Regions from separate parts of the Brevibacillus sp. B_LB10_24 genome, predicted to be linked through region 1. Evidence: predicted binding sites of a transcription regulator. Region 1 holds the regulator's gene; each other region holds the start of a gene.
What was found. The regulator LexA, encoded in region 1, represses DNA repair genes until DNA is damaged. The targets are predictions, from matches to a motif close to CGAACATATGTTCG.
Positions count from the first base shown of each region.

Region 2: the regulator LexA is predicted to act here: its motif matches at 2,659-2,672, upstream of ruvC (crossover junction endodeoxyribonuclease RuvC).
Region 3: the regulator LexA is predicted to act here: its motif matches at 6,246-6,259, upstream of ACI7RC_RS07430 (carbohydrate kinase).

Region 1 is NZ_JBJQOQ010000001.1:465,223-473,275, reverse strand. It holds gene ACI7RC_RS02390 (HelD family protein) at 1-1,625, opposite strand, end outside; gene ACI7RC_RS02385 (DUF896 domain-containing protein) at 1,761-1,949, opposite strand; gene yneA (cell division suppressor protein YneA) at 2,007-2,315, opposite strand; gene lexA (transcriptional repressor LexA) at 2,469-3,092, shown strand; gene ACI7RC_RS02370 (DUF456 domain-containing protein) at 3,208-3,693, opposite strand; partial or broken gene arsC (arsenate reductase (thioredoxin)) at 3,885-4,283, opposite strand; gene arsB (ACR3 family arsenite efflux transporter) at 4,305-5,348, opposite strand; gene ACI7RC_RS02355 (ArsI/CadI family heavy metal resistance metalloenzyme) at 5,367-5,807, opposite strand; gene arsR (arsenical resistance operon transcriptional regulator ArsR) at 5,872-6,186, opposite strand; gene ACI7RC_RS02345 (hypothetical protein) at 6,198-6,539, opposite strand; gene ACI7RC_RS02340 (YheC/YheD family protein) at 6,885-7,673, shown strand; gene glnA (type I glutamate--ammonia ligase) at 7,785-8,053, opposite strand, start outside.
Region 2 is NZ_JBJQOQ010000008.1:70,540-78,592, forward strand. It holds gene ACI7RC_RS09840 (BofC C-terminal domain-containing protein) at 1-346, shown strand, start outside; gene ACI7RC_RS09845 (ATP-binding protein) at 426-1,700, shown strand; gene ACI7RC_RS09850 (response regulator) at 1,708-1,941, shown strand; gene ACI7RC_RS09855 (DNA-binding domain-containing protein) at 1,938-2,315, shown strand; gene ACI7RC_RS09860 (hypothetical protein) at 2,406-2,597, shown strand; gene ruvC (crossover junction endodeoxyribonuclease RuvC) at 2,735-3,235, shown strand; gene ruvA (Holliday junction branch migration protein RuvA) at 3,232-3,849, shown strand; gene ruvB (Holliday junction branch migration DNA helicase RuvB) at 3,856-4,854, shown strand; gene ACI7RC_RS09880 (DUF2905 domain-containing protein) at 4,851-5,069, shown strand; gene ACI7RC_RS09885 (SpoIID/LytB domain-containing protein) at 5,216-7,297, shown strand; gene queA (tRNA preQ1(34) S-adenosylmethionine ribosyltransferase-isomerase QueA) at 7,325-8,053, shown strand, end outside.
Region 3 is NZ_JBJQOQ010000005.1:151,421-159,473, reverse strand. It holds gene ACI7RC_RS07455 (type III PLP-dependent enzyme domain-containing protein) at 1-1,061, shown strand, start outside; gene ACI7RC_RS07450 (ATP-grasp domain-containing protein) at 1,076-2,032, shown strand; gene ACI7RC_RS07445 (polysaccharide biosynthesis protein) at 2,144-4,078, shown strand; gene ACI7RC_RS07440 (LCP family glycopolymer transferase) at 4,097-5,038, shown strand; gene ACI7RC_RS07435 (aldo/keto reductase) at 5,146-5,973, shown strand; gene ACI7RC_RS07430 (carbohydrate kinase) at 6,406-7,500, shown strand; gene ACI7RC_RS07425 (pseudouridine-5'-phosphate glycosidase) at 7,497-8,053, shown strand, end outside.

The DNA of each region.
Region 1 (8,053 bases):
ATGCCCTGGGCCATATCGCCGACGACCGTGACCGAGCTTTGCTTGGTCATCAACGTAATTAGTGCAATTTCCAGCGCACTTAGGTCCTGTGCTTCGTCAACAACCGCGTGGTCAAACCGTCCCAGCTTGTCCAGCCCCTCGAACAGGTGTTTGAGGTACAGCAGGGGAGCCAAGTCCTCCGCTTCCAGCCGCTCCTTGGCAAAAATCTCCGCAGAAGTCTGCGTGACGGACTTCACCGTCTCTTCACTGACCGATACGGGAACTGACTGGCGAAGGCTGACCGGATCGGACATTAATTTGATGTAGGCAGGAAAGAACGCAAAGCTCGGCCACTGTTCGAAATAACCTTGAACGATCTGCTCTAACTGGGATTCAAACCTGGTGAGCGCCCTTTTGTCCAAATCGATCTTATGTTCTCGCATATAGGCGAAAAACTGCTTGTTCATCTGTTGTTTGAGGTGCTTGTAGAGGGTGTCGACCCGCTCTTTAAGCGGCTGTTGTCTGTACTCTTCCACGAACAAACGGCGGATTTCGCTTCCCGGAATCTCGAAGACCTGCATCGTCTTTTTGTACGCGAAGCGGAGCGATTTAAACCGGATCTCTTCCTCGACAAGCTTCTTTACATAGGTTTCCATGGTTTGACGACAGGCGAGCGAACCCTTGAACCCCATCCGCTGCCGGGCCGCTTCCGCCTGTTCCGGCGAGACCCCCGGCTCAAAAAACACCAACTGGGACCGCGACGGATCATAGATCCGCCACCCCTTGGGAAAGTCCTTCTTCAGCAGTTTTACCGCCCAGTCAAAAAAAGTGGTCTGCTGGACGTCTTCTACCCCCAATTCCGGGAGGACATCGGATATGTAATGCAAGAAAAGCCGGTTGGGAGCAAATACCATAAACTTCTTCGATGACATGACGTGATGGTAGTTGTAAATCAAATACGACAGGCGGTGCAGGGCGATCGTCGTCTTGCCGCTGCCGGCTACCCCCTGGACCACGACAGGCTGGTTTTTTTCCGCGCGTATGATGCTGTTCTGCTCCGATTGTATGGTGGCGACAATGTCCTTCAAACGGTTGTCATTTGTCTGATTGAGATGGGAAGCGAGAAATTCGTCGATATACCCCTCGTCGAGGAACTCGTCCGGCGCCCCTGCTTCCCGGTTGATCGTTTCTTTTAGCGCTCCGTCGTAAATTCCCTTGATCTTCCCGTCTTCAATCGCGAAGTTGCGCTTTAGCGTTACTTCCCCCCTGACGATTCCTTGCGGGGTGCGGTAGGAAGCCTGTTTGCTCTCGCCGCTGTAATACAAGCTGGCGATCGGAGCGCGCCAATCGACCACGACGGATTGAAAGGAATCGCTCTTGACGATCCCCCGCTTTCCGATATACACCTGATCTCGTTCAAACGTTTCATCCCGGGTGAAATCGATGCGGCCGAAATACGGCTTTAGCCGTGCCTGTTCCAAATAGCGGAGCTCTTTAGACTGAGCGGCAAGCACGACCTGCTTGACGTAATCGTCCGTTGCTTCCCTCAGCCCCTCGCGCAGATCGTCTATTTCTTTATCGATGACAGCGATCGTCTCGTCCAAGTGCATTTGTTCGTCCTGAAAGGCCGGATGGCGGACTGTCACGGTACCTCCTCCTTACACGGCAAAGTTTCCTTTTTATGGTATCAAATTGAGCGGGGCAGCGGCAAATACATCTTTATGGACGGCAAATCCCCTCATCCCGAGTGCATGTACCGGAATGAGGGGGTCTGCCGTAAGTCAATGCTTTATATCGTTCTCATCCACAAAGCGGATGGAGTCCAAATTGGCCTTCAATGATGAGCGTACTGCAGCGATGTACTTCTGCCGAAGCCGCTGTTGTTCCTGTTTTTCCTCGTCGCTTAGTCCTGATTCCTTCGACTTTTTCGCCAACTCGTTAATCCTTTTGATCTCCGCGTCAGTAACCACATCTTTCCCTCCATCTCAGCATCGTCTGTCTATTATAACACACGAATGCCCATTCGTTTACTTTTGTAGGGGAATGATCAGCGTCTGCCCGGGATAGATCGTCGGATCCTCCAGATGGTTGACTTCTTTAAGCAATTGGACGTAATCCCGGATGTCCGCTTTATCCGGGTCGCGGTACTCGGCTGCCAGCTTCCAGAGGCTGTCGCCCTGCTGTACGGTCACTTCCATCCGAATGGCCGCCTGCGGCTCAGAAGCAAAGACAAGACCGCTTAATATGTAAAGGATAAAACAGAAGGTAAACATCATCAATAAGGCTTGTCCGCGCCTAATTCCCAATCGACCCTTGCTTTTATGTACAGTGTTCATCGTAAACAACACCCCACAAACATTTGTTCTGTATTTGTCTTTATCATAATGCGAACATGTGTTCATGTCAACAAAAAAATCGAACTTATGTTTGTCGAACGCAAGATCCCATGGTATAATGTAGAAAAAGATCAGGGAATTGAGGTGTCACTTGTGTCCAAGCTATCCCAACGTCAGCAGGCAATTATCGACTTTATCCGCAAAGAAGTAAAGGACAAGGGCTACCCTCCATCTGTGCGCGAGATCGGTGAAGCCGTCGGGCTGGCTTCCAGTTCCACGGTTCACGGCCACTTGGAACGACTGGAAAAGAAGGGGCTGATCCGCCGCGATCCGACCAAGCCCCGGGCGATCGAGCTGCTGCAGGAAGGCAGCCGCTTCCAGGAAGAGTTCGAACAGCCTGTCGTGCGGGTTCCGGTCGTCGGTAAAGTAACAGCGGGCCAACCCATTACGGCAATCGAAGATGTGGAAGACTACTTCCCCCTGCCAGAACATATCGTTTCGTCCGACAAAGTCTTCATGCTGCGCGTATCCGGAGACAGCATGATTGAAGCGGGCATTCTGGACGGCGACTACGTCATCGTCCGCCAACAGAGCGTAGCCGACAACGGCGACATCGTCGTCGCCATGACGGAAGACGACGAAGCGACCGTGAAGCGCTTCTTTAAAGAGAGAACCCACTTCCGCCTCCAACCGGAAAATGCGGCACTCTCCCCGATCATCCTCGACAGCGTGTCGATTCTCGGCAAGGTGATTGGTGTCTATCGCATGATTCATTAATGCAAAAACGTTCTGTCAAAAAGACAAGGGCTGTACCAAAGCGGACAAATCCGCCTCAAGGTACAGCCCTGTTTTGTATGGCTTGCACTTTTTGCCCCTGCTTGCTTTCGACCGGTCAGATCGCGACAAAAAACCAGATGATCATGATGATCTGGACAGCCACCTTCATCACGGCACTGCTGAAAAAGGCGACCAGCGACCCCAGCCCTGCCATCAACGCCCTCTCTGCCGGCTGATTCTGGAAAATCATCTCGATGGCAAAGACGATCAAGAACGGGAATATGACGATGCCAAACGGCGGGAAAAGGAAAATCCCGAGAATGACACCAGCAATCGCCCCTAATGAAGACCACTTGGAACCGCCGTACTTTTTCACGAAGTACATGCTCATCAATATGTCAGCGCCAAAAATCAAAACGCTCAGCACCGCCATTCCCCACCAGAACGAAGCTGGCAAACCCGCCCCCGGCCCGGCGATGGCAAACTGGTACAGCAGAAAACCTCCCCAGAGAAGCAGGGTATCCGGCAAAACTGGCATGAATACACCGGCGATACTGATCACAAACAAGGCAACTACAATGATCCATAACAATATCTCCATCCCGCTGCCTCCTTTCCTAATACTCTCCCCATTTTTACGTACAGGCTGGCATAAAAGTTACAAATTACCCCGATTTATGCGGCAAACGGCGGCAAAACGCAAAAATGCAGCCTGCTGCTGCCATTTGGCAAGGCTGCATTTTTGCTGCTTCCGGCGACAGCCAGCCAGCTCTTTTCTGCCGAAATGTATACTCCCGTTTCTGCAAATTTCTTAATACGGGTTCCAATTTCATCGCGGACTCGTTGAAATTCCGACCATTCTTTTCCCGCAGGATCGTCAAATCCCCAATGGACACGTTTTACATGAGTTGGTGTGGTTGGGCAAATGGAATCTGCATGGTTGCAAAGTGTCACGACCAGATCCGCTTTGTTTAAAATGGCCGGATCAATAACATCTGAAGTTTGATCGGAAATGTCTATTCCTGCTTCTTGCATCGCTCTGATGGCATTCGGATTGACACCATGAGCTTCAATCCCGGCAGATAGTACATTCCACGTGTCACCTAAGTATTTCTTTCCCCATGCTTCTGCCATTTGACTTCGACAAGAATTCCCTGTGCATAAGAAGTAGATCGTTTTTTTGTTTTCCATGATGTACTCACCTTTTCTGCCTCAATTCGGGTATGTGTTGGCAAAATACTTCCGTTTGAACCATAATGCTACCTGTACCAATGCAATCATTACTGGCACTTCAACAAGAGGACCGATGACAGCTGCAAAAGCGGCACCCGAGTGAATCCCAAACACACCGACTGCTACAGCGACTGCCAACTCAAAGTTATTACTGCCTGCTGTAAACGCTAAAGTCGTAGTAACCGGATAGTTAGCGCCAATTTTCTTCCCCATGTAGAAAGAAATAAAGAACATCACGATGAAGTAAATCAGCAGAGGAATCGCAATGCGAACGACGTCTATAGGTACGCTGACGATGCTTTCCCCTTTCATGGAGAACATGACAATGATGGTAAAGAGTAAAGCAATCAATGTGATTGGACTTATTTTGGGAATAAACACGTTTTCATACCAATGCCTGCCTTTTGCTTTTACCAAAGATAAACGAGTCAGCATCCCTGCAAGAAAAGGAATACCCAGGTATATGAACACCGATTTGGCCACTTCTGACATTGTAATCGAAACAATTGCTCCTTGGATGCCAAGCCATTCTGGAATGATGGTGACAAACACATAAGCATATACAGAAAAGAAAAGCATCTGAAACACAGCATTGAATGCGACAAGGCCCGCTGCATATTCTGTATCCCCTTTTGCCAGGTCATTCCAAACAATCACCATGGCAATACAACGCGCCAAGCCAATCATGATCAACCCTATCATATATTCCGGCTTATCTGGCAAGAAAATGATGGCCAGCAAAAACATCAAGATAGGGCCAATCACCCAGTTTTGTATAAGGGACAGGAAAAGAACCTTTCGGTCGTCAAATACACGCCCCATCTCCTCGTAACGAACTTTTGCCAAAGGAGGGTACATCATCAGAATTAAGCCTGTGGCAAGGGGGATGGAAGTTGTGCCAATTTGTAAGCTGTTCAACCCGCTTGTGAAAGCAGGAACAAAAGTTCCGATAATAATTCCTATAGCCATAGCAAGGAAGATCCAGAGGGTCAAGAAACGATCTAGAAATGATAATTGTTTCATCAAATACTCCTTTTTGGTTTAACAGCAAGAAGCTTTGTTACTTTCTGTATTTGCATCTGTACAGCAAGCTGTGGATTCAATTTTATGAACGTCACGATCAGCCTTTGTGTAAAAAAACTCCCATTCATTGCCGTCCGGATCTGTGACCCAAAATTTATCCTGTAAAGCATAACAGCATGTAGTATCCATCTCGTCACGCGTGAAAAAGCCTTCCTTTTCTAGCCTTTCCTTATGAGCAACGATTTCTTCTGCACTTTCAACTTGGAATCCGAAGTGATTAACTTGATTTCCGCTAACGGCGTCCCGAACATTTAATGTAAAGTTAAGTCCCGGGTTTTCCAATAAGAACTTCGCATAATCTGTCTTTACCTTTACAGGTTCCACTCCAAATACTTTCTGGTAGAATTCAATCGATTTCTCCAGATTCGTTACATGAATCCCAACGTGAACATACTTCATTTCTTACTCCTCCCTTAATTTAGATAATATAAATCAAAAAAAATTGATATAAGTTCTAAAAAAATTAGCAACAACTTCCTTTACCTGTTTTCCTGAAGATACAACAAAGCTCTTCCGATAGCAGTTGATTCACTTCGTCATCATTCAAATCGTAATAACTCCATGTACCTTTTGTCTCTTTCATAATCAGGTTGGCGTCCAGCAAAATCTTGAGATGATACGAAAGCTTGGATTGTGGCATATCAAAAACTTCTGTTAGGTCACATACGCACGTTTTTCCTCTTTGGCAAAGCTCATACATAATTTCTAATCGTTTCCGATCGGCGAGAGCTTTGAATTTCTTCTCGTATTGTTCCATCTTTTGTTTGATATCGTTCATTGGAGATGACCTCATTCATCAATTTTTTTTGATAAACTTATTATAAGCACGGTTCCAAGGAAGATGCAATCATTAGCTTTAAGAAGAACCAGCAAGTTTTGCTCAACAAGCGCATTCCGGTGTGTTACCTTCGCCTGCTCCTCTGCTTTTGCGAAACTGAGAGCTGTTTGCTCTGCCTTCTTAACCATTCCAGTTGGTAGATTAACCTGCTTCTCTTCCCTGACTTCCAAAATTACTTTTAGGTGTTTATGCTCTGACCGGGGCTTTATTTCTGAATATAATGCTGGCGAGAATAGAAGGGAGTGAAAATGGAATGGTTTATCCAACACAGGCACCAACATCCCCGCCACCACAGTATATCCCCCCAAAACCGTCCGTTTCCTATATCGTTGATTGTTTGTACCAATACACGTATGTTTGGCTCTTTAATGGTGATCGTTTTTGGTTTTTTCCGACTCGAGTAGAGTACGGTGAAGTTTCAGGCTATAGATGGAACGGTGCGTTCTGGATTTTTTACGGAATTGACCCTAGATTGGTTGATGCTGTATCTTGCTATCCAACCCCTACCCCTTATTAAGGGATGGGGGTTTTTTCCATTTACCTTTATGCCATTTCCACCACAAGTCATTAGCGCATTTTCATATTCGCCATCACTAGAAAAATGAAGCCGAATAATGTAGTGATGGAGGTGAGTTTACATGAAATACATCAGAAGCAAAATGTTGAAAGGGAAACCCTTAATGAATGATCGTGTCCTGTCCCGTCACGTGCCGGCTACCCGTTGGTATCGTGATACCACTCTAATCAGGATGCTCAGGACCTTCCCCGTATTGTATATCAAACCAGATAAAGGGTCTTTGGGAACCGGGATAATCCGTGTTAAGAGGCTCAGCCGCTCCAAAAGCTTGATTTCAATCAATAACTGGTCTAAAAAGTGCCCCAGTAAAAGTCTCGTAACAGAAGTAAAAAAGAGAATGCTTCGCGGGAAAAAATATCTGATCCAACGGGGTATTCCACTAGCTACCTATCATAATAAGCCTTTTGATCTGCGGGTTGTTCTTCAGAAGCCCTCCAACCGGTGGGTACTTACCTGGATGAGTGCCAAGGTCGCACCAAGGGCTCGTTCAGTCGTCACGAATGTGGCAAAAGGGGCCCGAGATGCACGAATAATGGAAGTCCTGCGAGGAGCCGACCAATCATTTCATGTTTCCAGGGTACTGAAGAAGTTAACCGTCGTCTCCTACAAAATCGCTTATAAATTAGGCTCTCGTTTCCCCATTAGAATCGTCGGATTGGATATGGGAATCGATAAAAAAGGGAAGGTATGGTTTATTGAGGCTAACACCAATCCGGACTTTCGCGGGTTGAAGAAGCTTGATCCTGTTCAATACCGAAGATATCTTCGTGCAAAGCGGCAAATAGAAGCGAAGACCCGTAAAAAGATTTCCCCAAAACGTGCCATCCATACTTCTCCCAAGAAAGTTTAATCCCGCCCTTTTTTAGTAATGCAAGCAGTCATGCTAAAGAAAATAAAATTCCCCTTTCACCTACACAAAAGAAAAAACCCTCACACCTACAGGTGCAAGGGCTCCCTCCCATCAATACATCGTCATGTACTGCTCGCGCTCCCAATCGTGTACACGGGTGCGGAACATATCCCATTCGATTTCTTTCGCTTCGATAAAGTGAACCAGTGCATGCTCGCCCAGCGCTTCGCAAATAACCGAATCGTCCTTCAAGCATTCGATCGCTTCTTTCAAGGTCGCCGGCAGATTGGCTACGCCGTTTTCTTCCCGCTCCTGCTCGCTCATCACGTAGATGTTGCGGTCGACGGCTGGAAGCAGCGGGAGTTTGCGCTTGATCCCGT
Region 2 (8,053 bases), on a different contig from region 1:
ACAACTCCTGTCCGAACACACTGACTGGGAGGTCGTCTCGGTCGAGCCTGAGAGACTGGTCCTGCACAAGCAGGTGAACGATCTTTCCCCCGTCTGCAAAGAGAACGGCTATTTTGGCGTTTCTAGGGACGGCATGCTGGCGCTGTTTAACGGAGTACCGAGCGAAAACAAGGTTATCCAGACGTTTTACCAGATCAATACGGCACGGATGGAGGCAAGTCTGCCGAAGGAAGAGATCGCACACCTCAAAAGCGGCATCAGGGTGCGGGATCTGGCGGAATACAACAGCATTTTATCTACATACAGCGAATTTCAGCTCCGCAAAGAGGAAAAGAAAAGCCAGTAGCTCAGTGCTTGCCGACGCGCTTTTGGCAAAGGTACAATAGGACGAGATTGACCTACAAGCGCGAAAGGGAGGGGCTGCAGTGTACCGTTGGCTGTTGGCTGTTATCGCCGTCATGACGGCGACGGCGATTGCCGGAGAATTGAAGTTCAGCCCGTTTTTTGGCGCTTTTCGCATCAGCCTGGGGAGCGCTGTTTTCTATTTCATGCTGCTGCTGTTTCGGCCCAAATACTTGCCTGCGGTGGGTGTGCTGGTCGGGGTTTTCGTCAGCCTGTTTCGGATGACGCTAGACTGGGGGATGGGCGTGACAGAGAACTGGGCGGCGAGCTACACTGCCCACATGCCGTCAGCCTGGTATTACGTCGCGTTTGCCCTGCTGCTGCAGATCGTGCGGTATCCCCGCTTCCTGTCGTCTCCGCTGATGCTGGGACTGCTTGGCGGAGCGATTGATTTCACTTCCAACCTGGTGGAGCTGGCGGCCCGGATGCTGCTCGAGGGTCGGGACATCGACCCGATCGCCAATTCATCGCTCCTGTTCCTGCTCGGACTGTTGCGCAGCTTTTTTGTCGTGGGGATTTATAATATTCTTGAAATCCGTCAGCTGCGGGCGGTCAGCAAGGAACAGCAAAAGCGGATGGAAACGCTGCTCCTGATCTTGTCCGAACTGCATGAAGAGCGCCTCTACCTGCAGAAGATGATGAAGCATGTCGAGCAGATAACGGCTGGAAGCTACAAGCTGTACCGCAGTTTGGCGGGGGACGTGCGGGCGCGTGAAGCCCTGCGGCTGGCGGAAGAGGTGCATGAGGTGAAAAAAGACGCGCAGCGAATCGCGGCCGGTCTGTCCAAGCTGATCAAACAGGAGCGGGTAACCAATCGCATGACCCTGCAGGATGTTGCGCAGCTGGTGGCGAAGGCAAATACAAAATACGCGGAACATTTGGGGAAGTCCGTCGATATCGAATTCAACCTGCAGGCCAACCGGGAGACAAATCGCTTTTATTCCTTGCTCTCCGTCATGAACAACATCGTTGCCAACGCGATCGAGGCGATCAGGGAGGAAGGCAGAATCACCATCGATATCTTTCCGCGCGGGCAAGACATCTGGGTCGAGATCAGCGATGACGGGCCAGGAATCGTCCAAGCGGATCGCGAATTGATCTTTCAACCGGGATACACGACCAAGTACGATCACGCCGGAAATGCCTCCACAGGCATCGGTTTGACTTATGTAAAATCAACGCTGGACGAATTGGCCGGGTCTGTCGAAGTGACGGAAAACAGGTGGGGCGGTGCCCTGTTCCGCATCATCATTCCGATCAGCTCGCTTACGGCCAGGATCGGCAAAAGGACGGAGTGACAGGACCATGACGAGCTTCTTTCTGATCGACGACGATGTTGCTGCCCGGTGCATGCTGGCGACGATCATCGAGGACAGCGACCTGGGCCGGGTGGTCGGCGAGGCGGAGGATGGCTACGAGATGGAAGAGACGGTGATCCGCTACGCTCCGGACATGCTGATCATCGACTACCTGATGCCCAAACAGGACGGAATTGAGACGATCCGCCGCCTCAGCGGGCTCGGGTATGCCGGGATGTGACCCAGATCATCCAGAAACTGGCCGACAGCGGACCCCACTACGACGAACGCAATTTTCCCGCCTTGAAGGACCTGTATGCCAGCATACTGCCTGACGCTCCTTCTCCCACCCTGGTCGAAAAAGAGGTGAAGGCGATCGAACAGCGCGTCCGACGCTCGGTAGCCCAGGCGCTGCTCAACGTCGCTTCGCTGGGATTGACCGACTACGGCAACCCGACGTTTGAAGGGTATGCCACCAGGTACTTCGACTTTGCCGACGTGCGGCAAAAGATGCGGGAGATTGAAGAAGAGGAACCGCATTCCCGCGTCCGGCTCAATTTGAAAAAATTTTTGTATGCGCTTTACCTGGAGGTGACGGCAAAGGCAAAATCCTGATCAGGCAAAAGCGTCAACTTTTGCCAACATAATCGGGATGATTTCGCCCATAATGAAACGTAACGGCGTTTAAAAAGGGGGAGTCTGTGTATGTCTTCAATGCCACGCGGAAGCTACAAAGACCAGTTCCACCAGCGCTTGTACGTTCAACTGAACCAGGGGCACAACAAGCTTGATTACCGCAGAATCAACATGATTCAGGGCGACATGCGCGAAGGCGTAGACGAATACGCCCACATGCAGCATGACATCAGCGATGCCTTGGGGATGAACAAACACTAGCCGCGCCGTCAGGCCTGACCCGAATCCGGGTTGGGTTTTCTTGTTTTCTGCAGGGCGAGGGGAAATGCATGTTCGCTTTTGCTCCGCGTTGTGATACAGTTAAAGGGAGCATGACGAAAGATAAGCGGAGAGAAAAGATGCGAATATTAGGAATTGACCCAGGAATTGCCATCGTCGGATTCGGCTTGATCGAAAAAACCGGCAGCCGGATCAGACCTGTCCAGTATGGCAGTATCCAGACGCAGGCCGGCTTGACCGTGTCCGTCAGGCTGAAGCAGATCTTTGAGGCGATGCAGCGCTTGATCGAGACCTATCAGCCGGATGAGATGGCGGTAGAGAAGCTGTTCTTTAACCGCAATGTGACGACGGCCTTTACCGTCGGCCAGGCTCGCGGCGTCATTTTGCTGTCTGCCGAGATGGCGGGAGTCCCGATCTACGAATACACGCCGCTGCAAGTCAAGCAAGCAGTGACGGGGTACGGTGCGGCTGAGAAAAAGCAGATCCAGGAGATGGTCCGCCTGCTGCTGCGCCTGAAAGAGACGCCCAAGCCGGACGACGTAGCGGATGCGCTGGCGATCGCGCTGACCCATGAGCAGTTTCGCCCATATATCGACATAGCGGAAGGTGTGCGAACATGATTGATTTTATCGAAGGGGCGATCGCCTACATCGATTCAGAATACATAGTCGTAGAAACAGCGGGAATTGGTTACCGGCTGTTCTGCCCCAACCCTTACGCATTTGTTTCGCGCGAGGGGCATCAACAGCGGTTTTTTACCCATCACCATGTGCGGGAGGACGCGATCAGCCTGTACGGCTTTGGGTCGCGCGACGAGCGTGACTTGTTCCGCCGCCTGCTGGACGTGACAGGGATCGGTCCGAAGGGAGCACTGGCGATTTTGTCTGCGGCGACACCGGAGCAAATCGTCATGGCCGTCGAGCAAGAAAATGTTGCATACCTGACGAAGTTTCCCGGCATCGGGAAAAAGACGGCACAGCGGATGATTCTTGATTTGAAAGACAAGCTGAAGGGCTTTACGCCTTCTTTCATCACCTCTGCCGCCGCTGCCTTGTCCGCTTCCCCTGATGCCGGAACCGGCAGCCTGCAGGAGGCGCTGGAAGCGCTGACCGCCCTTGGCTATACGGATGCGGAACTGGTTAAAGTAAAGGGAGCGCTGACTGAACAGGCTCAGCAGGGCGGCACTGTCGAACAGCTGATCAAACAAGCTCTGGTGCTTTTGGCAAGGGGGTAGAGACAGGTGGAGGAGCGGATTATTACCACCCATATGCAGTGGGAGGATGAAGGGACCGATCTCAGCCTTCGCCCCCGCTTTCTGTCGGAATACATCGGGCAGCAGCAGGTAAAAGAAAATCTGAAAGTCTTTATCGAAGCGGCCAAAATGCGGCGGGAAGCCTTGGATCACGTACTGCTGTACGGCCCGCCTGGGCTGGGCAAGACGACGCTGTCGCAGATCATCGCCAACGAGCTGGGGGTAAACATCAGGACCACTTCGGGGCCGGCCATCGAGCGTCCGGGCGATCTGGCGGCCATCCTGACCAATCTGCAGGAAGGGGACGTCCTGTTCATCGATGAAATTCACCGCCTGAACCGCAGCGTGGAAGAAGTTCTTTACCCGGCGATGGAGGATTTTGTGCTGGACATCATCATCGGCAAAGGACCGAGTGCCCGCAGCGTCAGGCTGGACTTGCCGCCGTTTACCCTGATCGGCGCGACGACGAGAGCGGGACTGCTCTCCTCGCCGCTGCGGGACCGATTCGGCGTGGTCAACCGTCTGGAGTTCTACACCGTCGAAGAACTGGCATTTATCGTCAGCCGGGCCGCCGATATCCTGCAGATCGGCATCGCCGAGGGGGGCGCTGTCGAGATCGCGAAGCGTTCCCGCGGCACTCCGCGGGTCGCCAACCGGCTGTTGAAGCGCGTCCGCGACTTTGCCCAGGTAAGCGGCGAAGGGGTAATTACCGAGGAGATCGCCAGAGAAGCGTTATTGCGGCTGCAGGTAGACGCCTGCGGTCTGGATAACATCGATCACAAGCTGTTATTGGCGATTATGGATCAGTTCGCCGGCGGGCCTGTCGGTCTGGATACGATCGCCGCGACGATCGGTGAAGAGGCCCAGACAGTTGAGGACGTATGTGAACCGTACCTGCTGCAGATCGGCTTTTTGCAGCGGACTCCGCGGGGGCGCATGGCTACCCCGGCGGCATACCAACATTTTGGACGGGAGATGAAAGCGTGAATCCGGTTGCCAAAGTGCTCATTATCGCCGGAGTGGTGCTGGTCATAGCTGGCCTTCTTTGGCAGGTAGGAGGGCGGTTTTTCCCGCTTGGCCGGCTTCCGGGCGACATCGTCGTCGAGAAGCCAAACTTCCGGTTTTACTTTCCGATCGTTACCTGTATCGTGATCAGTGTTGTGCTGTCGCTGATCAGCTATTTGTTTCGGCTGTTTAAATAAGCGAGGGAGAACCGGATGCGTTCTGCCTCGTTTCTCCTTTTTTGGCCAGAATCCAGGAAGGAATTGGCTCAATTTTTGTCGAATCAATCAAGTTGATTCATAAAAATTCGACAAGCGAGTCAGTCTGGGGAGGGGAACGAGGCGCGATGAAAATGTGCAGGATAGCGAAGCAGGCCTTTTTGTTAGCGAGCGCTCTGGCTTTGGCTATCGGTTTCAATAGCGGGCCCGCAGATGCAGCGGAAAAAAACATCCGGGTCGCACTGTTTATCGATGACGGACAGGGGTACCGCAATACCATCCCCGCCGTCACACTGGAGAGCACGAACGACCTAAGAGTAGAGCTGTCCGGCAATGGAGGGAGCTACCAGCTTCCCCGTGTTCGTTCGGCTCGCTTCTCCGTGGACCAATTTGCCATCGTCGCACTGGAGACGGGCAATCTGACAGAAGCGGAGCGAATCGCCCAACAGCTCAGCAAACAAAAGAAAGACGCTTCGATCACGGTGAAGTCGCGCGGCGAGGGTCAGCTGTACCGCGTGGTCAGCGGTTCGTTTCAGACGCTGGAGCAGGCTAATGCCGGGGTTCAGGCAGTAGCTGCGATCACCGGGAAGACGCCAAAGGTGACGGGGCCGTATCATCTCGAGGCGAACACGTTCGCGAGCCGCAGCGAGGCGGAGCAGTGGGAGGCGAAGTTTGAAAGCTCCGGCATCTCCGCTCATACCGTCCTCGTGGAGAGAGGCGGCGACCTGGCTTATGCCGTCTGGGTGGGCGATGAGGTGTCGGAGGCCGCCCGGGATCGCCTGGCGCAAACGGTATCCGGCATGTACCCCGGGTTTGGCTACAGGCAGCCTGCCGATACCGCTTATACGCTCGTTGATCGAGAGGTTGTCGGGAGCGAGCAGATCGATCGGTACGTCTTTTCTCCACGTGCAAAGCTCGGCGTGACAGCCGCGAATGGCGGCGGCGTGCCGCTGGTCACGGTGGCGGAAAGAGAGGGGCGGCAGTACCGCGGTACAATCGAGTTGTCCGCGTACAAGGGAAAATTGGCAGTGGTCAACGACTTGCCCCTGGATGAATACCTGTACGGCGTCGTCGGGGCGGAGATGGTCACCGGATGGCCTCTGGAGGCGCTGAAAGCGCAAGCCGTGCTGGCCCGGACCCGGGCAGTCAGCCAGGGGAACAAGTACGGGATTGCCAATCTGTCCGATACGGTGCTGGAGCAGGCCTACTACGGTTACAGCCGGGAGGCGGGAGATATTCGCCGCGCCGTCGACGAGACCTCTGATGAAGTGATCAAATACCAGGGCAAAGTGATTGAAGCCCTGTTCTACTCCAATGCCGGCGGCCTGACCGCCGATGGGACAGAAGCGTGGGGGAACGCTGTGCCGTATCTCAGGCCGGTAGAGAGCAAAGATACGTATCCACAGGAGACAGCCAATACGTGGTATCTGGTAGAGCTAGCCGACGGGACCATCGGCTACGTCAGGAATGACTACATCAACCTGCTGCAAGCGAGAAACGCAGCGGGACTGCAGCTCGGGGAAGTGAATACCGACAACCTCAACCTCCGGACGGGACCTAGCCCGACGGTCTTCAAAAGCCTGTTCACACTGCCGGTAGGGACCCAGGTGACGGTGATTACCTCTGTTCCGGAGGAGAATGCTTACTCATGGACGAGAGGACCATACACGCCGCAGGAGATCACCGCGATGATCAACGCCAGTCAGCAGCGAAACGGAGGCGCCGCGTTCGGAGTGCCGATTTCCCAATTGGAAGTGACAAAGCGCGGACCGTCCGGACGCGTACTGGCGATGACAGCAAACGGAATGGCGATCGCCGTCTCATCTCCCGACTCTTTCCGCTCCGTCTTTCAGCAGGGGACAAGCAGCCTGCGCAGCACAAAGTTTGACGTGGAGCAAATGGGCACGCTTTCCGTGTTGGGAGCAAACGGCCAGCTCGTCACCCGTTCCACCCAGGGCGGCGCCTTGCAGGCGATTGGCGCAGGCTATTCGCGTCCAGTCAGCGTCGGCGGATCGCGCGAAGACTTCCTCGTCTTCGACGGCAAGCAGTGGCGCGTGGCTTCCAAGCAGCAGAAGTTTTTAATCCGCGGTAACGGAAACGGCCATGGACTCGGACTTTCCCAATACGGGGCAAAGGCGATGGCTGAGGACGGGTATGACTACATCCAAATCTTGCAACACTACTATTCAGACGTAACGATTGAACCGTAAGTTTGACCTCATAAGGAGCACATACACGTGGACATTAACCTTTTTGATTTTGACCTGCCTGAACATCTGATCGCACAGCACCCGCTGCCGGAGCGCACGGCGTCACGGCTGCTGGTGCTGCATAAAGATACCGGGGAGATCGAACACAAGAGCTTTACCGATCTGATCCACTATCTGGAGCCGGGCGATCTGCTGGTGCTGAACGACAGCCGCGTGCTGCCCGCCCGCCTGATCGGGGTGAAGGAAGAGACAGGAGCGAAGGTGGAAGTTTTGCTGCTCAAATCTCTTGGGGATGACCGTTGGGAGACTTTGGTGAAACCTGGAAAAAGAGTCAAACCGGGTACACAGATCGAGTTTGGTGACGGCGTCCTGCGCTGCGTTTGCGAGGACGTGACGGAATCGGGAGGACGCATCGTCCGCTTCCACTATCAAGGCGTCTTCTACGAAGTGCTGGAACGGCTGGGGACCATGCCGCTGCCGCCGTATATCCACTCCCAACTGGACGATCAGGAACGGTACCAAACGGTCTACGCCAAGGAGCGCGGCTCTGCTGCCGCGCCTACAGCCGGACTGCACTTTACCCGTGAATACCTGCAGCAGCTGGAGCAAAAAGGCGTAAAGTTGGCATTTATTACCCTGCACGTCGGCCTTGGCACCTTTCGGCCGGTCAGTACAGAGAACATCGAAGAACATGTCATGCACGCTGAGCACTACGACATATCGCCGCAGACGGCCAAGCTCATCAATCAGGCCAAA
Region 3 (8,053 bases), on a different contig from region 1:
TGGTATCCCGGCTGGAGTACGATCTGGCTCGCAAAATCGGCGTCGACCCGAACCGTATCATCTACAACGGCCCCGTGAAGGAGGCAGCTGACATCGAGGCAGCCTTGCACGGCAAAAGCCTGCTCAACCTGGACTCCTTTTACGAGATCGAACTGGTAAAAAGGTATTGTGAAGCTTATCCCGAGCGGAAGGTAAGCGTAGGTCTGCGGGTCAATTTTGACCTGAAAGAAAACGGGGTTAATCCGCTGCAGGACGGCTTCGAAGCGAGCCGGTTCGGGTTTTGTGTGGAAAACGGGGCTTTTCAACGCGCTGTGGAGGAGCTTTCCCGCATTCCCAGCCTCAGGATCAGCGGTTTGCACGGCCATTTTTCCAGTGACCGCAGCGTGGCGGTTTACGAAAAGATCGCCAGAAAACTATGCCGGCTTGCCCGCGCCTGCTTGCCGGAAACGGTCGAATACATCGATGTCGGCGGCGGCATCTACGGAGAACTGCCGCCTGCTTTTCCGATTCCGAATACGCCGACGTTCGACGATTACGCCGAGGCCGTTTGCCGCGTGATGCAGACCGAAATGGCAGCTTATGGACTTGACCCGCAGCTGATCCTAGAGCCGGGGATCGCGATGGCTGCCAACGCCTTTTCCTTCGTCAGCAAAGTGATCGACGTCAAAGAGGTGAGAGGACAAACGTTTGTCCTGGTGGACGGAAGCGTCCACAATGTCAAGCCCACCATGCACCGTCACAACCTGCCGCATCGAATTGTCAGACGACAGGATGGCGGGGGTGCAGGGGTATTTCACGTAGTCGGGTACACCTGCATGGAGAAGGACTACCTGCTGCATCAGGTAACGGGAAAGCTTCCCAAGGCAGGAGATTACTTCATCTTTGAAAATACCGGTGCCTACACGATGGTGTTCAATCCGCCGTTTATCAAGGGCAGGCCTCCGATCGTCCAGCGATATGAGAACGAATGGCTTGAACTGAGAGGACGGGAGACATTGGCCCAATTCTTCAGTGACCAGCTCTACCGCTTTGAGCCGCTGTCTGTTTCAAAAATTCGCTGACCGGGAGGGGTACGATGAATATTTTGCTTGCCAGCGTGGGCAGACGGGTAAAGCTGCTGCAGTATTTTAAGGCCGAATGGGCTGGCTTGGGGCAAGTGGTTGCCGTGGATTGTGATGAAGCGGCTCCCGCCTTGTACGTTGCGGACCGCTTTGAGATCGTGCCGAGGATTGACTCTCCCGGCTACATCGATGCGCTGCTGGAGATATGCAAACGGCATGAGATCACGGTAGTCCTCTCCCTGATCGATCCGGAGCTGGTGGTGCTGTCTCGCAACAAGGAGGCTTTTCTTAGTGAAAAGGTGCAGGTCGTCGTATCCGATTCGACCATTACGGAGATGTGTCTGGACAAGTGGACGATGTATCAATGCTTGCAGGAGTGCGGCATTCCCTGCATACCTACATACAATCATTTGACTACGGCAACGGAGGCATTATCGACCGGGACCCTTTCCTTTCCCTTGCTGATAAAGCCAAGGAGTGGAAGCGCCAGTCAGGGGATACGCCGGGCAGACAGTTATTCGGATCTGCAAACAGCCTGCTCGCAAATCGGCGAAGTCGTGATTCAGCCTTATGTCAGCGGGGATGAATTCGGTGTGGACGCTTATGTGGACCTGATTTCAGCCGAACCGGTCGCCATCTTCAACAAAAAAAAGCTGCGGATGCGGGCCGGAGAGACGGACAAATCTCTGGCGGTGAGAGATGAGCGCTTGACAGAACTGGTTCTGAAGACGTTGAGAGCCGTAAAACCGGTTGGGCCGATTGATGTCGATTGTTTTTACACCCCTCAGGGCTTCGTCGTCTCGGAGATGAATCCCCGTTTTGGCGGGGGCTACCCGCATGCGCACGAGTGCGGATATAATTTTGTCCGCTATCTCCTGCGGAATTTGCAGGGACGAGCGAATGACAGCTGCCTGGCAGGCCAACCGGAGGGGAGTGTCATGCTGAAGTACGACCAGATCATGATCGTATGAGTCTTTTCTTCCAACCTGTTTCGTAGGTACATAAACCTACGACCATGTTCATACAAATATCCCATGATTTAAAACAGGTGCCGACAAAATTGAGTCATATGGGGTGTGGTTATGAGTTACAAAAACCGCTTGGTCTTTATGGGACTTTTAGATGCTTGCATTATTTGTCTAGCGGTTGTACTGGCATACCAAGTCAGATTTGATTTTGACATTGGAGCCCACAATACCTCTGCTTTGCTTTATGCTGCCATCACTCATGTCGCCCTCGGGTTGGCCGGTTTGTACATCACCCGCATGTATCGCCCCGTGTTGATGTTCGCCAGCGTTGCAGAGCTGATCGCGATTATTAAACTTGCGACCTTGCTTGAGCTTGGCTGCTTTCTCTTGCAAAGCGGGCTGCAGTATGTCGTCCCCGCATTTGCCGTTCCCCGTTCCATTTATCCGATCTCATGGGCATTTATCATTATTGGACTTGGCGGTGCCAGGATGACGTTTAAAATCATCACCGCTACTTCGGCCAAATCGCGCCCCAATCTGCGCAGAACTATGATTGTCGGCGCGGGCAGCGCAGGTGTTCTGGTGGCCAAGGAATTAACCCATTCCCCCGACTCTGAACAATATCCCGTCGCCTTTATCGACGATGACAAGGCAAAGAGAAATTTGCAGATTTTAGGCTTGCCGGTCCTGGGGGGCCGCGAAAGAATTCCAGAAGTGATTCGGCAGTACGAGATTCAAGACATCATTATCGCGATTCCCTCCGCGACTAAAAAAGAGGTAGCGGAGATCGTGGAGATTTGCAACCGAATGAAGGTAAGCATCAAGATTTTGCCAAAGGTATCCGAACTGCTTAGCGGTAAAATTTCTATCAAAATGATTCGGGATGTAAAAATTGAGGATTTGCTTGGCAGGGATCCGGTGGCGGTCGATCTGACCGAGGTGTCCAATTACATCGGCGGCGAGACCATCCTGGTGACAGGAGCAGGCGGTTCCATCGGCTCGGAGTTATCCCGGCAGATCGCCCGGTATCAACCGTGGAAGCTGCTTCTGCTCGGCCATAGCGAAAACAGCATCTTTGAGATCGAGTTGGATCTGCGAAAACAGCATCCCCACTTGCAGATTGAATCCGTCATCGCCGACGTCCGGGACCGGAGGAGGATGAAGGCGGTATTTGCCGCTTATCTGCCGGGAGTCGTCTTTCATGCGGCGGCACATAAACACGTTCCGCTGATGGAGCGAAACCCGGTCGAGGCAATCAAAACCAATATTATCGGAACGAAGAATGTAGCAGAGCTGTCACACCACTTCGGCGTTTCCCGCTTCGTCCTGGTCTCTACGGATAAAGCAGTCAATCCTGTCAGCGTCATGGGTGTGAGCAAACGGGTTGCGGAGATGTTCGTCCTCGGTTTGGGCCAAAGGAGTCAGACCAAATTTGTCGCCGTGCGCTTCGGCAACGTCCTGGGCAGCAGCGGGAGTGTCATCCCGATTTTTAAACGGCAGATCCAGCAAGGCGGTCCGGTGACGGTCACGCATCCCGAGATGGTTCGCTACTTTATGACGATCCCGGAAGCGGTGCAACTGATCATCCAGGCTGGTGCGCTGGCGTCCGGGAGCGAAATTTTTATCCTCGACATGGGCAAGCCGATCAAGATCGACAAATTGGCCCGGGATCTGATTCGGCTGTCCGGATTTGAGCCGGAAGTTGACATTAAAGTCATTTACACCGGGATTCGCCCAGGTGAAAAACTGTACGAGGAGCTTTTGACCAATGAAGAGGGGATCGCAGCCACCAGGCATGGCAGGATTTTTGTGGGAAAACAGCTTCAGATTGCCTGGCATGAATTTTCGCGAGATGTCGATCAATTGGAACAACTGATTGAGAATGAAGAGGAAGAGCGATTCGACCAGGAGATGAAGCAGCTGCTGCGGAAGATCGTTCCCAATTATCGGTACGTGCAGGAGCCGTTCTCAGCCGAACAACAAAAGAAAGTGATGCGAGTTCAAAACAGTTCCCACCATGCGAAAGTGGAGATTGTCACAAATGTGTAGCCGCAGAGGGGCAGACCTATGAGAACACGAGTGAAAATCGCAATCTGCACAGCTGCAGTGCTCGCAGCAGGAGCAGTAGGGTACATCTACTACTTGTACCATGCTGTGGAGAAGACAGCTGCCCAAATGTATCAGCCGCTTCAAGCGGCAAAGTCAAAGTTGAGGACGGAGAAAGCCTCCGTAGAAAAAAAGCAGCCCATCTCTGTCCTGCTATTAGGCGTCGACGAGCGGGAGAACGACCGCGGCCGCTCCGACACGATCATGATCGCTGTCGTAAACCCTGCAGGAGGACAAACCACGCTGGTTAACATTCCGCGCGATACGCGGACACAGATCGCGGAACACGGGACTGTTGATAAAATGAATCACGCCTACGCTTTTGGCGGTGTTGACATGGCAGCGAAAACGGTAGAGCAATTTTTACAGGTTCCGATCGACTATTACATCTCTGTCAATATGGAAGGGTTTGAGCAGATTATTGACGCCTTGGGCGGAGTCGATGTGGAGAACAAGATGAGTTTTTCGTATGAAGACCACACGTTTCCACAAGGGAAGCTGCATCTGGACGGCAGCGCTGCCCTGGCCTATGCCAGGATGCGCTATGACGATCCCCGGGGGGATTTGGGCAGAAACAGCCGGCAGCGGCAAATTGTGAAAAGCATGCTGAAACAGGTTGTACGGCCGGATATCGTGACAAAAGCCAAAGGCGTGCTTGACCAATTGGGCCAAAACGTCAAGACCAATGTGACCTTTTCCGAATGGAAGGACATGCTGCAGGACTACCGTTCCGCCTTCGAACAGGTGAATTCGATCGAATTGGCCGGGGAAGGCAGTATCATCGATGGAATCTACTATTATATCGTGGACCAGGCTGAACATAAGCGGGTACAAGCAGAACTGAAAAGCCAGCTCGAACTGGATAAAACCCCACAGCCTCCTTCCGCCGGGGCCATTCCGTAGCTCCATATCCGCTATAAGGTTGGTTCTTTGTATTTGCCGGTAGATTCTGGCAGGATCTCGTGATACCTTTAAGAGGACAGCCTATAAGCGAAAAGGAGCGAGATCTGATGAAGCACATAAGCGACTGCACCGTTCTTCACAATCAAGTGAAAATGCCCTGGCTCGGCCTTGGCGTATACAAGATACCGGATGGCGAAGAAGTTCGGGGGGCCGTTCGATACGCCCTTGAACACGGGTATCGCAGCATTGACACGGCTGCGCTTTACGAAAACGAAGCTGGAGTAGGCCAGGCTGTTAAAGAATCAGGTTTGCGGCGTGAAGATTTGTTCATCACGACAAAAGTGTGGAACACAGACCAGGGGTACGAATCCACCCTAGCCGCATTTGAAACAAGCCGGAAAAAACTGGCGATGGATATGATCGATCTGTACCTGATCCACTGGCCGGTCAAAGGAAAGTACAAAGAGACCTGGAAAGCTCTCGAGAAGCTGTATAAAGAAGGCTGGGTCAGGGCGATCGGAGTCAGCAATTTCCATGCCCATCATCTGGAGGACCTGCTTGCCGATTGTGAGATCAAGCCAATGGTCAATCAGGTGGAATACCATCCGCTGCTGTCCCAGCAGGAGCTTCGCCGTTTTTGTCAGGCACAGGGCATCCAGATGGAAGCGTGGAGCCCGCTGGCCAGAGGACAGATCTTGAACGATTCGACGGTTCTGACGATTGCAGGCAAACATCAGAAGACCCCGGCCCAGATCGTCCTTCGCTGGGATCTGCAAAACGGCGTCGTGACGATACCCAAGTCGAGCAGTGAAGAGCGAATCGCCGAAAACGCCGGGATCTTTGACTTTGTTCTGTCCGCCGATGACATGGCTGCTTTAGACTCCCTGAACGAGAATAAACGCGTTGGACCAGACCCTGACAATTTCAGCTTTTAAGGAGGCACTTGCTGCCTCCTTTTTTTCGTTGCCGTATCGTAAATCGCCCCCTTTGCGATTTTTCTCTTTTTCCGATGGAACGTGTATAATATTGTCTGATAAATGAATATTGTTAAAATTATAATAATTGTTCAGGCGAAACGACACTGATCAAAGGTAGGGGATGTACTGGTGGATTATTGGCGTGATTCTGATGATGCGCTTGCCAAGCACGCTGGCGCATACCCACGTGTCAATCCCCGCGGATACGGATTAAAAGTCTGGACTGACAGCAAACAGTAGTTCAGCCTGCAGGCGTTCGTATAGAAACGCGCCTGCAGGCTTATTTTTTCGTTCAGCTGCGAAACGGGGAGGTCAAGGACTGGATAAACTTTTGTCTATCTGGTAAACTAATGTTTAGAAGGCGGGGCTTTCGCAAAGGGAGGGAAACGCTTGGACAAGGAGCAACAAATTCTTCAGTATATCCGCCTCAATCCTTTTATCACTCAGCAGGAACTGGCAGGCAAGATCGGCATTTCCCGCTCGGCGGTGGCAGGCTATATCGCGGCATTGACAAAGCGCGGCGAAATCAAGGGGCGCGCTTACATCCTCCGCGAAGACGCCTTGGTCACCTGCATCGGCGGCGCAAATCTGGATCGCAAAGCACACAGCAAGCAGAAGGTGCAAATGCATTCTTCCAACCCGGTCACGATATCCGAATCATGCGGAGGAGTGGCCCGCAATGTGGCTGAAAACCTGAGCCGGCTCGGCTGTACGGTGTCGTTGATCACCAGCCTTGGCGATGATAAAGAGGGAGGCTGGATTCTGCAGGAGTCGAAGAAGCACGGGATTGATGTGAGTCAGGTCTGGGTACTGCCAGCCGAACGGACAGGAACCTATACCGCCCTGCTCGATTTGGACGGGGAGATGACGGTCGCCCTGGCAAATATGGACATCTACGATCAGGTCGCACCTGACATGATTGCGGAGAAGTGGTCGCATATTGCGGCTTCTCGGGCCGTCTTTCTCGATACGAACTTTCCGGAAGAAAGCTTGGCTTACCTGATCAACCGCTGCCGGGACGAAAACATTCCCCTGTACGTCGATCCGATCTCTTCCGCCAAAGCAAAAAAACTTCCGCCGCGGCTCGAAGGCGTGGATACGATCCTGCCGAACAGGGAACAGGCTGAACTGCTGGCAGGGATGGAGATCGCATCACTGGCCGACTGCCGTATGGCTTGTGAGAAAATCAGGGAGCGGGGCGTAAAAAACGTCATCGTGACGCTGGGAGAGTCGGGCATCTTCTACTTGACGCCTGTCGGCTCCGGGCATCTCCCGCCTTTTCCCACTGACGTGGCCGATGTCACAGGGGCGGGGGACGCATTTGACGCAGGCTTTTTGTACGGAATCATACACGGTGAAGAGCTGCCCCGGGCTTGCTTGTTGGGACTGGCGGCGTCCAGTCTGACACTGCAAACGGAACATTCGGTTTCCCCGCAGCTGCGGCCGGAACAAATCAATTTACTAGCAGAGGAGAGAGGAAAATGAAAGCATACATGACGTTTACAAAAGAGGTTCAGCACGCCCTGGAAAACAACCTGCCAATCGTGGCGCTGGAGACGACGATCATCTCCCACGGCATGCCTTACCCGCAAAACATCGAGATGGCGAAGCAAGTGGAACAGATTATCCGCGATAACGGCGCGATCCCTGCGACCATCGGGATCATGAACGGAAAGATCAAGATCGGCCTGGATGAACGGGAGTTGGAAGAGTTTGCCACTAATCAGGAAGTAGAGAAAGTGAGCCGCCGCGATTTTCCGTACATCCTCGCTACCGGCAAGATCGGCGCCACCACGGTTGCGGCGACGATGATCGCCGCAGGGCTTGCCGGAATCAAAGTGTTCGCCACGGGCGGCATCGGCGGCGTCCACCGCGAAGGGGAGGTGACATGGGATGTCTCGGCCGACTTGACAGAATTGGCCCGGACCAATGTGGCCGTAGTTTGTGCCGGGGCCAAATCCATCCTCGACATCGGCAGGACTTTGGAATACCTGGAGACGCAAGGGGTGCCTGTCGTCGGGTATCAGTGCAGCGACTT